3 regions of the Lacticaseibacillus rhamnosus genome follow, and region 1 is predicted to be linked to each of the others. Evidence: predicted binding sites of a transcription regulator. Region 1 holds the regulator's gene; each other region holds the start of a gene.
What was found. The regulator LexA, encoded in region 1, represses DNA repair genes until DNA is damaged. The targets are predictions, from matches to a motif close to CNAACANNTGTTNG.
Positions count from the first base shown of each region.

Region 1 (4,308 bases):
ATTTCATTTTGCAGAAGCCGTGCTTGATTTACCGACACTGCATGTGAATCCAACTGCCTTGGCCCCCATTGCCCGGCTTGCCGGTCCTAACTACGCCGAATTGGGACGAACGTTTACATTGCGGCGACCAAAATAATTTATAAGGAAGTGGCGGTATTTGACAGCATTTATCTCAAGCGTTTTTGGCGTTTTCGAAATTCTTATTCTCATCATCATCGGCTACTTTCTAACGGCGCGCGGCTGGTTTAACAGCCACTCTAGCAAGGTCATCGCCAAGGTGGTGACCCAAGTCGCATTGCCTGCTTACATGATCGTCACCATCTCGTCGAAGTTCACTGCGGGTATGCTTTTGCGCTTGCTACCGGATTTGTTCTTCCCGGTGTTATCCATGATGATCCTTTTCGCCTTGTCATTTCTGGTTTGTTACTTGTTGAAAGTACCGAAGTCACGAAAAGGCACCTTTAAATCCATGTTCTTCAACTCCAACACGGTTTTTATTGGTTTACCGGTGAATTTGGCACTGTTTGGTCCTCGCAGCCTTCCTTACGTCCTCGTTTATTACATGGCCAATACCACTATTTTCTGGACAATCGGGGTTTATCTTATCCAAGGTGATGGGCCCAAACCGGCACGCTTTGATTTAAAAAAGGCGCTCGGCAAGGTTTTCTCACCTCCGTTATTAGGCTTCATGTTCGGGATTGTGCTCGTCTTATTGAACATCAAGCTCCCGGAGTTTCTAATGGCGGATCTGACATATGTTGGTGACTTAACGGTACCTGGATCCATGTTTTTTATCGGTATTGCGTTGCATACGGCTGGCTGGCGGCAGTTGCGGCTCAGCAAGGAAGCCTGGGGTATCTTTAGTGGCCGCTTTCTTTTTGCGCCGCTACTCATGACCGCATTGGTTGCTTTTGCTCCGGTTCCGACCTTGATGAAACAAATCTTTATTCTCCAGTCCTGCATGCCGGTCATGACCAATGCACCGGTTGTGGCCAAACTCTATGACGCCGATGCTGATTATGCTGCCATCATGGTCACAGAAACCACCTTGCTATCAATGATCGTGATTCCTATCGTTATGACCTGCATCCAATTTATTCACTAGGAGCTCGGAAATGAAAAAGCTGATATTTCTTACCATCTTAATCTTGCTAAGCGGCTGCTCTTCCACAACCCCGGCAAGCAAGTCTACATCCAAACAGCCAGCGGCCAGCACCGTCACCAGCCACGTCAAGCCCACTAAAAAGACCGTTCCCAAAGCCACTTTAAGTACACTTGTCGGCCACGCGTTCGTCCAAGTCGATAATCGCAAAAAGGCCATCCGGGTCACGTCCTCAACCAGCGGCTACTATCTTGAAACCTTAGCCAACCAAGGCGGCGTTTTTGAAAGTACCGATCAGGGAATTTTTGCCGCTCAGCTTACATTAAAAAGTCGAGTTTTCACCTTCACGGGTAAAGCGCAACCACAAGCGGCCAGTTCTACTTTGCAATTCCAACTCACCAAAAAAGGTCAACTCAAGCAACTTCCAAATGGACCTGTTTACAAAAAGGTACCGCAAGACGACCTTGATCGCCTCGCCCAACCTTGATATTTGCAACGTTGACATCAGGGTACATAATCAAAAAGACATTTACCACCACTTCGATAAAGTAGCTGGTAAATGTCTTTTTGATGTGAGGGCGATTCGTCCTACTGAATTATGAGCTGATTACACAAGCGCCGGCCGATATAAACTAACGACAATTCCGAGAATCGTGACACTTGGGAAGTACATATCATCCATATCATCATTTTCCGGATGCAGACGAACGCCATGCTTTTCTTTGTAAAAGCGTTTAACCGTTGCCTCATCCTCTTCGGTCATCGCAACGACAATCTGGCCATTTTCGGCATCATTTTGTTTCTTGACAATAATCTGATCGCCGTCTAAAATGCCGATCTTAATCATCGAACTGCCTTGGACCCGAAGCATAAACAATTCATCGGCGGAATACGGAAGATCGTCAGGGACAGGAAAATAATCATCAATATTTTCAATCGCCGTAATGGGAACCCCTGCAGCAACCGTTCCGACAATAGGGATTCCTTGTGCCTGAACCCCAATAAAATCAAGCCCTGCTGTCGTGACTTCAATAGTCCGCGGTTTAGACGGATCTTTGGCAATCAAGCCAGCCGCCAGCAACTTCTCCAAGTAAGCCGCGACCGTACTGGAAGAGCTGAGTCCGACCGATTTACCGATTTCGCGAACCGTGGGCGGGTACCCATGATCCTCGATCGCTTCATAGATTGTTTGTAAAATCTGTTTCCAACGTTTCTGACTTGCTTGTGTTGGCATCCGCTCACCGCCTCGTTCTCTTTTGTTACACTCAGCATACCAATACGAACGGACGTTTGCAATTGTTTTTGCTGTTTCATTTGAAAAAACTGTCGTTAGGCGCAACAAAATATCTTTTTGCCTCAATATTAAGGCCATTAACGCTTTTTATTTGCGTATGGACCGCGCCGCTCCCCAATGCAAGGACAAAGCATGCTTGGGTGGGCAATTCGATGGTTTTATCCTGCTTTCTATAACGCGCTCCCCGGCGCAGAAGTCTGCGTGTAAGGACCTTAAGCGCAATGGCCCGGTCTTGGCCATCACGCTTAAGGCCACTTACACTCCGACTTCTAACCGCGCCGGCTCGCGCTCACAAAAAATCCACAGTCGTCATGGCTGTGGATTGTTTCATCAATTAGTTATGCAATAATGGCATCTTATGCATCTGACGCCGATCACATCTGCTCTTGATGACTGCATAGAAGAAGCTTAAGAAAATATCTAGAGCCATCAACAAGATGCCGGCCGTCGCATAGTTACTAAACAATAGCAAAGTTGCGACCAGGGTCAGAGTTATTAATGTCCATTTAGCGCCCCGAAGTATGCTCATATGGGGTCACTCCTCTCCGTATCGGATGAACCGACATTGACTCACCGTTTTGGTTGTGACTTTATCATACCTGATTTTTTTGATTTGTAAAGCTTTTGTATATGTAAAATTTACATTAAGCGCCTTTGTTTAGGCTTTTATAATATTTGTAACGATTTCAGCGTGTTTTTGTAAATTTTATGTAACGACTGCAATTACACGTTCTTGACATTTCACGGAACCCATCCTCGAAAAATGCTACTCAGTCGAGTATCATTGTTATACAAGGTGTACTTGATTTTTGTGCTTAAAATCAGCGCTAAAGTGACGACTTCAGCTGTCGGTTACTGACAAGGTTAACTTGCCAGCCCTACGTTTGTTTTGTAAGGGCTTTTGTGACTGTCTGACCGCTTTGGCGTGCTGTGACCGGAATATAACCTTTACCGTTATTAGAGGAGGATCGCCTTTGAAACGTACCGACTCGTGGCTCTATCGCCGCTTTGTTAATAGTAAGTTCATGATTCTGCTAGTTGATTTGCTTTTGGCCCTGCTAGTCATTTTTGTCTTTACCAAAATTGCTTGGGTCTTTCAACCAGTCGTTGATTTTCTAGGGATTATTGCGCCGCCATTTATTTTTGCCGGCATTCTCTTCTATCTCACCGTTCCGATTATCAACCGCCTTGAAAAAGCCGGGTTGCATCGGGGCTTGGCAATCGGATTGCTGTTCATTGTATTGATTAGCCTGCTGGTCTGGGGCTTATTACGGTTTATTCCTGCTGTCAGCAATCAAATCACCAGTATCGTTGATTCCGCTCCGCAAATATTTACCGAAATCGGCAAATGGTTAGATGATTTAAATGACAAACAGAACATCCTGTCGCAACATGATCTCAACGAAATTGCCAATGAAGTCCAGACTTTCTTCACGGGTAAACAAGGTGCCTTTGTGACTGGCACCATTTCACAGCTGCAGAATCTGATTGGCATTGTCGGCAATGTGGTCGTCACAATTTCCACTGCGCCCATCATCCTCTTCTTTATGCTAAAAGATGGCGATAAGTTCACGCCGATGATCTTGCAGATTGTACCAACGAAACTGCGCCGCTCGGTTAAGCAAATGCTCCATGAAATGAATGAAAAAGTCGGTTCATACGTGCAAGGCCAGATCACGGTCGCATTATGCGTTGCGGTGATGTTCATGATCGGCTATTCGGTTATCGGATTGCGTTACGGTTTGATTTTCGGCTTGTTGGCTTGCCCGTTGAATCTGATCCCTTATTTCGGCTCGGCCCTTGCGATGATCCCACCGCTAATCATGGGCGCGTTAACTTCTCCACGCATGATTCTCGCCGTGATTGTCGTCTTCTTTATTGAATGGTTGATCGAAACGCAATTGATTTCGCC
Region 1 covers NZ_LR134331.1:715,180-719,487, reverse strand. The annotation lists gene EL173_RS03575 (flavin reductase family protein) at 1-136, shown strand, start outside; gene EL173_RS03570 (AEC family transporter) at 158-1,105, shown strand; gene EL173_RS03565 (hypothetical protein) at 1,116-1,589, shown strand; gene lexA (transcriptional repressor LexA) at 1,710-2,336, opposite strand; gene EL173_RS03550 (hypothetical protein) at 2,731-2,925, opposite strand; gene EL173_RS03545 (AI-2E family transporter) at 3,371-4,308, shown strand, end outside.

Region 2 (4,308 bases), 810 kb from region 1:
TAGTATCACTGGCATCGGTTTTAAAACCCTGACCCTTGGCAAAATGGATATACATCAGATTCGGATTCGCACGTTCGGCAGTAATCCCTTCTGGTACTTCGGAAACATAGCCATCAATCGTGCCGGATTCCAAGGCCACGCGCATGGCTGGAAAATCGTTCATCGCCGGTTCCTTGACAACGCCTTTGATTTGATTAATCGCCTGATAGTGATAGGTGCTCAGTTGGGCAGTAATCTTGGCGCCTTTGAAATCGGCAATACTTTTGGCTTTGGCATATTTACTATCTTTGCGGACGACCATCGTCAGGTTGGAAATATAGTACGGATTACTGAAATCGATGGTTTTGCGACGATCTGGCGTTGGCGACATGCCGGCAATAATGGCATCGATTTTGCCAGAAGTTAATGCAGGCGGCAGACCATCCCATGATGTTTTGACCACCACAACCTTCTTGTGCAACGCCTTGGCAACTTTGCGGGCAATTTGAACATCGTACCCGTTTGCGTATTCTTGGCTGCCTTGAATCTTAACCGCATTGTTGGCACTCGTTGTTTGCGTCCAGTTGAACGGTGCATAGCCGGCCTCCATTCCGACTTTAAACGTGTTGTCATCGCTGGCAGCACTGACAGGTGTTGCGGCAAAACTGCCAAGCAGGAGGCTCAATGCGAACCCTAGCACGCCTAAACGCGCAACCCAATGTTTTCTCATAAGTGACATTTCTCCCTTCTTGTAGTGGGAAATAGAGCTGGAACCAAAAAATCGACCTTTATTGATACCGCAATAAAGGTCGATTCCATCGATTTTAGTCATGAACCAGAATCATAGCGCCCCGAAGCAACCAGCTTCGACAGTCCATGGGTTATGCGCCCATGGCCCAATGCGAATCGTCCGAATACGATTCAACATTTCGGCGGCGGCACTTACGACTGGTTCAACATGACTCGGCACTCCCCAGTTTTCGTTGCCCACCGCAACCTCTATTTCTTGGTGGTGTATTTAAATGTCAAAAACGAGTGTAGCGGAACGGGAACGGAATGTCAATTTTTGTGGAGTAATCGTAATCGCTAACTTGGTTTTTGTGCGATCAGAAGTTTATTTAAGAAAAGTTTGGACAAAAAGAAGTCTCCGCAGTAGAATTAAATCGAACGTGTGTTCTGTTTAATTCGATGACAGACGTGTCACCTTAAAATTTGTAAAAGAGATTTTTAAAATGGCAGATGAAGCGGTACTAGCCGTTCAAAAATGGCTTAATAAAACGTATAGCAGTGTTTCTGGTTTCACGACAGCGCCCGAGAACGGACAAACTGGATGGCCCACTATTTATAGTTTGCGGATGGGGCTACAACATGAAATTGGTATTAGCGCTATTGGTGAAGGATTTGGCGATGCAACCAAGACAGCATTAGCTTCGGTGGTAGGCAGTTTGAAGCCCGGTTATAAGGGCAATATCGCCCAGCTCATTCAAGGCGCCTTCTGGTGTAAAGGCATCAATCCTGGTAGCGACTTTAATCAGGACTTTTCTGATGCAACAGAGCAAGCTTTCAAAACACTACAGCAGAATGCGGGTATTACCGCAAATGGCGTAGTTACAGTTAATCTTATGGCGGCATTGTTCGATATGGCTGCATTTACCTTGGTTACTGGGGGATCGGAGAAGGTTCGGTCAATGCAGCAATATCTTAATGGACGGTTCAGTAATAACATTGGCATTCTACCTTGCGATGGCATCTATCAACGTGACACTAACACAGCTTTGATTTATGCATTGCAAAGAGCTGAAGGGATGGCTGCTGATGTTGCAAATGGTATCTATGGGCAGAAGACAATTGACAATTGCCCTGTTTTATCTGAGGGATCAACAGATACTGACGCCGTTCGCATCCTACAATACGGTCTGTTAGTAAATGGTTTCACAGACATTCCGACTAATGGCCAATTCACCAGTGCAGTTGGCGATGCAGTGGCTGCCTTTAGCACAATGATGAACCTGGAACCAACCACAGGAAGAATCGCTGGTAATCGGGTTATTAAGGGCCTATTAACTAGCAATGGTGATACAACACGCGATTCAATCGCTTGTGACACATCTAAGCAACTGACGAGTTCTGATGTTGCATTGTTACGTAAATATGGTTTCAGCATTGTCGGGCGATACCTAAAGGGGGCAGTAGGGAATGCTTTTACTCCTAAGAATTTGACTGCGTCTGAGATTAAATCAATTACCGATGGCGGTATGAGCATTTTTCCAATCTATCAAGATGGCGGCGCCGACATTAAATATTTCACCGAAACTCAAGGTGTGCTTGATGCAATGACGGTTGCTTCAACTGCACGAGTTCTTGGCTTTCCTAATAGCACTATTATCTACTTTGCTTGTGATGTTGACATTCTGGAAGGCGATATTGAGGCAACTGTGGTCGCTTATATGCGGGGTGTCAATTCAGGGCTTGCCAAATCAGGCTTTCGTGCTGGAATCTATGGCACGCGAAATGTTTGTGCACATGTCTTAAAAGCGGGATATGCGGTGCGCTGTTTCGTATCCGATATGTCAACGGGCTATTCAGGTAATTTAGGTTATGCAATGCCGTTAAACTGGAGCTTCGATCAATTTATTGAGTACAGCATTGGTGACATTCCAATTGATCAGGTTGCAACGGATGTCAAAATTAGTGATCCGGGCACGAAGACATTCACGCCTGGTGCCTTACCGGACTCAGCAAAAGTAGTTGTTGCTAATGACTTGATGAATGGCTTGATTGACGATTTGGTAAATTTCTCAGCAGGCAAAGATTACATGTTTCCAATGCCGAGCCCAGGTGTAATCGCTACTTGGTCAGTAGATTTTACGGCTGGGAACGGCCCTATTGGTATTAAAGATGGCAAACTGGATAGTGTAGCATTGCAGAAAAAATTCGAGTCGAATTTTGGAAACATTAAAGATGCAACCAGTTATCAAGCTGTAATTGATCAGTCGAAGGTAATACAAGTGGGGGCAAAGATTTCGCAAGGGTCAATCGACTACTCAATTAAAACAGACCAAATTGGGACAGTAGAGTTAGATATCACCGTAAACGTTATCAAAGCTAAAAAGCTTTCAAATGTTGATGTGAATATTGCGGTTAACTGGAAGATCAAATTTATGCCTATCTATTGGCAGAATCATCCTGAGGTTAAGGTCGCCGAGCGTCCAGTGTTTTCAACAGGTTTTTCCTTAGATTTAGCTGGAAATATGGGAACAAACTATCTTTCGGCGGCAACAAGTTTGGTCGCGACAGCGGTGATTGTTGGCGGGGCGCTTATTTTAGTGTTTGCCTAACAAAAGATAGGTTGGTGTGATACGGGAAGTTGAAAGAGGAGAATAATTTACTGAATTGAAAAACATGAAAATGCAAAAAAGCATTGCTAGTAGAAATAATAATCCGACTATGTTGGCCTGATTTCGGCGGATGCTTGCACTTGGTTTAGCAGAATCAAAGAAATCACAAAATTTTAGTTTGTATTTCTGTTGATGATACGCCTTAATTTGGCGTATCATTTTTTGCTGATCAGTTAGCTGGGCTAGGATCAAACTGATGATTCCAATTAACATGAAACAAATGGTAATGGCAATTAAGCCTAGATTAATTTGGTTTGAGAAATTATTCAGGTTTTTGAAAAAGAGAAATAAGCCAATAAAATAGCAACCAATCCCTATAAACGTGGTGAATTTAAACGCTTGTGATAAGCGGGCAATTTGATCATCTTCGGTTTCTAGGAATCTATACGGATTATGGAGGGGATCACCAAATGCTTTCGTCAATAGTCTGTCATGGAGCTTAAACTTGTGCCGGATAAAGAGTGAATAAAAGGCACAGCAAAAGCTTGCGATGAGAAACAGTATGGCATAAATAACCCAACTATATAGTGAAAACATAGAAACGTCACTACCTTTCGAGCGATATCAAAAAATAACGGGAAGCAATTTTCTGATGGTAACAAAGTCTGCTTTTACCATTCAAAGAGTCTTTTGGAGTATGTCAATTGTCAGCATCTGTAACTTTAATGAAGACAATGATTTAAAATTAAGAACGTCAGGGAAGCTTAAAGGCCGAACCAAAATCAAGAGAATACACCAGGCGGACAGTGTCAGGAATAATATTGATCCAAACTAATACTGTGAAGAAATCCTCTAGAAATGTCTAAATAACAAGAATAGATTGCCATACTCAAAGGAAGTTTGACAGTTCGTAGCAGTGAACTCAATTCACCGTGAAAAAATTACCCAACATTTTGGTGGATAGTTTTAACGGGATAGAGGCTGCGTTAGA
Region 2 covers NZ_LR134331.1:2,896,138-2,900,445, reverse strand. The annotation lists gene EL173_RS14600 (ABC transporter permease subunit) at 1-718, opposite strand, end outside; lysine riboswitch at 816-989, opposite strand; gene EL173_RS14595 (glycoside hydrolase domain-containing protein) at 1,212-3,317, shown strand; gene EL173_RS14590 (hypothetical protein) at 3,303-3,914, opposite strand.
Region 2: the regulator LexA is predicted to act here: its motif matches at 1,144-1,157, upstream of EL173_RS14595 (glycoside hydrolase domain-containing protein).

Region 3 (4,308 bases), 350 kb from region 1:
GGTAGGGTTGGGCATTATGATTCCAAGTGTCTTGCTCATTATTCGATTTATGACTTTCCGGACAGTTAATGCCCGATTTCAGCGCGGCGGTGAACGCTTAGTCCTTCCGGTGAGGGTTCATTTAACTGGGCGCGCGATCTACCATGCTATTTATGAAAATTACAAAGCTGGGCGTCGTCAGGGAAAACATGTTTTTCAAGCGTGGAGTTTTGGTTTAGAGACGTATTTTCATGAAGATCTTCAAGCGTATCTGGCAGACCAGATTCTCGCGCAACACGGTCCGGAGATGGCAGAGGCTTTTGTCTTAGATAAACGTCATTCATATACCATTGCTTATTAACAAATAATCGAAGGTAAGTTCACCGTTTTGGGATGTTCTCGAAACCGGAAATAGCATGTTTAAAAAATTGGCCTTAGCGTTTAACAATTTCAGTTGCGCTAAGGTCTTTTTTCAGCTAATGGGTTCAGTAAAACGAAGCACTAAACCTTGGCACCGTTACCAATCGGCATGATAAAAAGTGTCGGATCGCTTAATTGGGCCACGTTTCGTCTGCACGTGGGCGTCGTTGAATGAGCCGATTGGTTCGCGGCCAGCGCAGTTCCTCGAAACCGATGAATTCAATGGTTAGGCGGGTCTGTTGCCGCAGTAAGCCGATAAAAAGCTCTAATTGCGCCAGATCATAGTTGTGCAGGCTGTGCAAGGGGATGGAACGCAGGCGTTGATCTTTTGGTTGGATGTTAAAAAAGAAGTTAAATGCCGGCGTGTAGGTCTGGTTGACAAGTGAAATCCAGTACCGTGTTTTCCGGCGCCGTTTAAATAACGGGGTCAATCGTTCCATGATAATCTTGAGATCGTTAGTCATAGCTATTGCCACCATTATGGCCTCCTACAAGTGATGCGCGCTGAATGGCGGTACCGCCGTGCATGGCGCTTTTGGCGTAGACGAGTGCTTTAAAGCCGAATCGATTGCGGATCGCATCAAGCGTTCGTTCCAGGTTTGTTGCCTTGATTTGCTGATCGATCGGTTCAAAAAAATTGAGTTGTTCGCCGGTGTCCGGGGCCAAGCGGGAGGTGTAGACTGCTACATTACGAACGACTTCGCCATGCCAGTTATCGCGAAAAATTTCGCGTAAAGTCGTCACGATATCTGAGTCGCGATTCGTTGGCAGCATTCGTTTAGCTTGTGAAAACCCAGTGCGACCGTCTGCTTGGCTCTCAGCGTATGAAAAGCCAATTCCAAGTGTGATTTCACCGGCCCGTTTGCGGTGATGACGCAAGCGGGCGGCCACTTGTTCGCCGATTTCCTTAATCACAATTTCGATTTCGAACTGATTACGATAATCGCGTGGCAGCACTTGAGAATTACCGATACTTGGCTGGCGCGTGACGATCCGCTGACTAATCTTGGTGCGATCAATGCCCCATGCGGTCGCAAAAAGCTGCGTGCCAAGAATGCCCAGCTCTTGTTTTAAGGCGTACGGATTGGCGTGAGCAAGTTCATACATACTTGTGATGCCCATTCGTGCTAGATGTGCGGCGGTACGGTGACCGATGCTCCAGACATCCGTCATATTCTTGATTCGCCAGATAGTTTCAGGCACCGTTGCATATGTAATTTCGCCGAGTAAATCGGAATTGTGCTTGGCGTATACATCCAGTGCTATCTTGGCCTGGACTGGATTCTCACCCATACCGACAGTGGTGCGTAAACCGAGCTGTTGGTGAACCGTTGCCTGAATTAACTTGGCAACGGCGCGTGGTGTCTTGCCAAAAAGTCGCCAAGTATGGGTTAAATCGAGAATGGATTCGTCAATCGAGTATGGCCATAAATCTTCATCGGCAACGAACTGACGAAAAATGTCATTGATAGCCAGATTCTTCTTAATGTAAAGGTTCATACGCGGGGGCACGACAATTAAATGTGGTTCATTAGGTAAATCGCGTTGCCGGCTGACGTTACTCTTGAGACCATACATTTTTTTGGCCATTGGCGATGTGGCTAAAATTAAACCGCCGTTCGTATTTTCCTGTTCGGACATCACCACGAGGACGGTTTTGAGTGGATCAAGTCCACGCTCGATGCTTTCAACCGATGCATAGAAGGACTTGTTGTCGATCAAAAAAATGACGCGATGCGGTTCATGCGAATAGTCATAGCGCATATCAATCACCTCTGTGGCTATTATACGAACGTATGTTTGCAAAGGCAAGTTATTTTCTGCTTACGTTGACAATGCGCAAATAAAAAATCCACGCTGCCTGAAAAAAGACACCGTGGATCAAAAGTTTATCGGTTGAAACTATTAACTGACTAACGCATGCAGCCACCCATATGCCAGGATGAAGCCCAAGATGTAAAACCGTGCATCATGGTATCAGGGGCAATGGCTGTCCAGCCGTGGGTAACGAATGCTAAAACGAATAAGGCGGTAAAGATTGCTGCGATAACACTCAAAGTAACGATTAAAGGCCGCCATTTTTCCGATAACATCATACTTCGCCTCCTGCTATTGAATGTTAACTTCTGCCATTAGTATAGCACCACGAACTTAATAGCCAAGTTAAGCTGCAGGCAACACCGTCGTTCAGCATGATCGAAACGTGAATCAATCACGCTCCCATTTGATCTTGAGGTTGGTTTCGATTAAGTCGCCATCATCGAGTGCAAATGGTTCAACCACGCTGGTGCCATCTGGTTTCGTGAATTTGATGTTTAAAATATTATCATCGCGGTAAACCACCTCCCAAGTACCGTTGCTTGGGGTGTTGTTGTTAGTTGCTGTGTATGTGCCATCGCTATTGAAATTGAACGTTGCCCGATCGCCGGATTCCCACCGGCCAACAATGCCGCTGGTTGAGTGATTATCGTTGCGTTTTGAAGTGTCAGATGGGTAGGTGCGGTTGGTTTTGGTCACGCCATTGTCGTCATAGTCATCATCATCGTCGTCATCAGTGTCACGACTTGTTTGTGAAGCCTGTGACGATGACGAGGCGGTGTTGGACGAGGCAGCTGCTGCGTCTAAAGTGAGTGCAGCGGCTTGGCCTTTCAGGGGAACGATCACGTCACGGGTGAAATCTTTAGTAGCACCGTCATGCGTGCCGCTGAGTTTAAGGGTATAGCGGCCCGGAAGTTGATTGTTGATCGTGTATTGACCATTATGATTGGCAGCTTGCACCGGCGTATGATTCAGCGTTAACGCTGCGTTTTTAAGGTTAGTCTTCACGGTTACCGCGGTGGTTCCAAGCTTGAATTTATACTTCGGGAAAAACAGCATTTCCTGACCTCGCTTGACCACCTGTACCATGCCGCTGGTGGACTTAGCCCGAATCATGGTATTTAAAAGGCTGCGATAATGGCGATCCTCAATGAGTTGGGCCAGTGGTTTGAGGTCATCTTCATGCAAAGGCGTTCCATCGCTGGCAACGGCAACTTCCGCCATATCATCAGCATCGCCGCTTGTCATTTCTTCGGCAAGCTCGGCAACTTGCCGGTCTTGACTATAATAGGCGGCGCCGGCTAAATAGGCACAACCGGCTATTAAGATGACGACAATGCCGACAATCCATGGCCAGCGCCGATGTGAGTGCGGCGTATGTCGGGTTGGCGCTGGGGCTGCTGCAGTTGTTGATGCAGGGGTCGTTGGCGGTTGCGGCGTGGACGCTTCGTTTTCGCTTGTTTGCTGCGCTTGCAGGCGGGCTGACCGTAAATCAAAGCCGCAGTTTGGGCAAAAGTCATCGTCCGGTTTAATCGGTTGCCCACAGTTAGGGCAGAATCTTAACGGTGTTTGCATGTATCATTCCTCCAAAGTTTTAATGAGTTGAGCAGCAATTTGATCATGGCCGCGTTGATTAGGGTGGAACGTATCCCGGGGGCCATTGGCAGTGAAATCCGGAATGACAGTGCCAGCCGGTCCGGTGACATCATCATGACCTTGCCAGATGGTTGCCAAGTCAACGACCGGTACCTGGTAGGTTTGCCCCACTGCTTTAACAACGGCATCGAATTTCAAGTCGGCATTAACGTAGGGCCCTTGATTTGGTGACCAGGTTGTCATGAGGATCAGTTGTGCCGAGGTTTCTTTTTGCAACGTGGTGACAATGGTTGTCAGTGCTTGTTGATAGGCAGCGAGCGCAGTTGGGGTTGCGCCACCGACAGCGTCATTGGTGCCAAACTCAATAGTGATCACATCCGGATGCTGAGCAATGAGTTGCGGTAAAGCGGGGACGCCCAAGTTAGTAGCCGTTTTTCCCACTTCCGCAATGCCGGCCTCGGTGACGGTTTTGCTGGTTAATCGGGCCAGCTGCCG
Region 3 covers NZ_LR134331.1:1,067,819-1,072,126, forward strand. The annotation lists gene EL173_RS05575 (hypothetical protein) at 1-340, shown strand, start outside; gene EL173_RS05580 (hypothetical protein) at 531-878, opposite strand; gene EL173_RS05585 (Y-family DNA polymerase) at 856-2,163, opposite strand; gene EL173_RS05590 (hypothetical protein) at 2,313-2,495, opposite strand; gene EL173_RS05595 (zinc-ribbon domain-containing protein) at 2,608-3,792, opposite strand; gene EL173_RS05600 (SGNH/GDSL hydrolase family protein) at 3,796-4,308, opposite strand, start outside.
Region 3: the regulator LexA is predicted to act here: its motif matches at 2,189-2,202, upstream of EL173_RS05585 (Y-family DNA polymerase).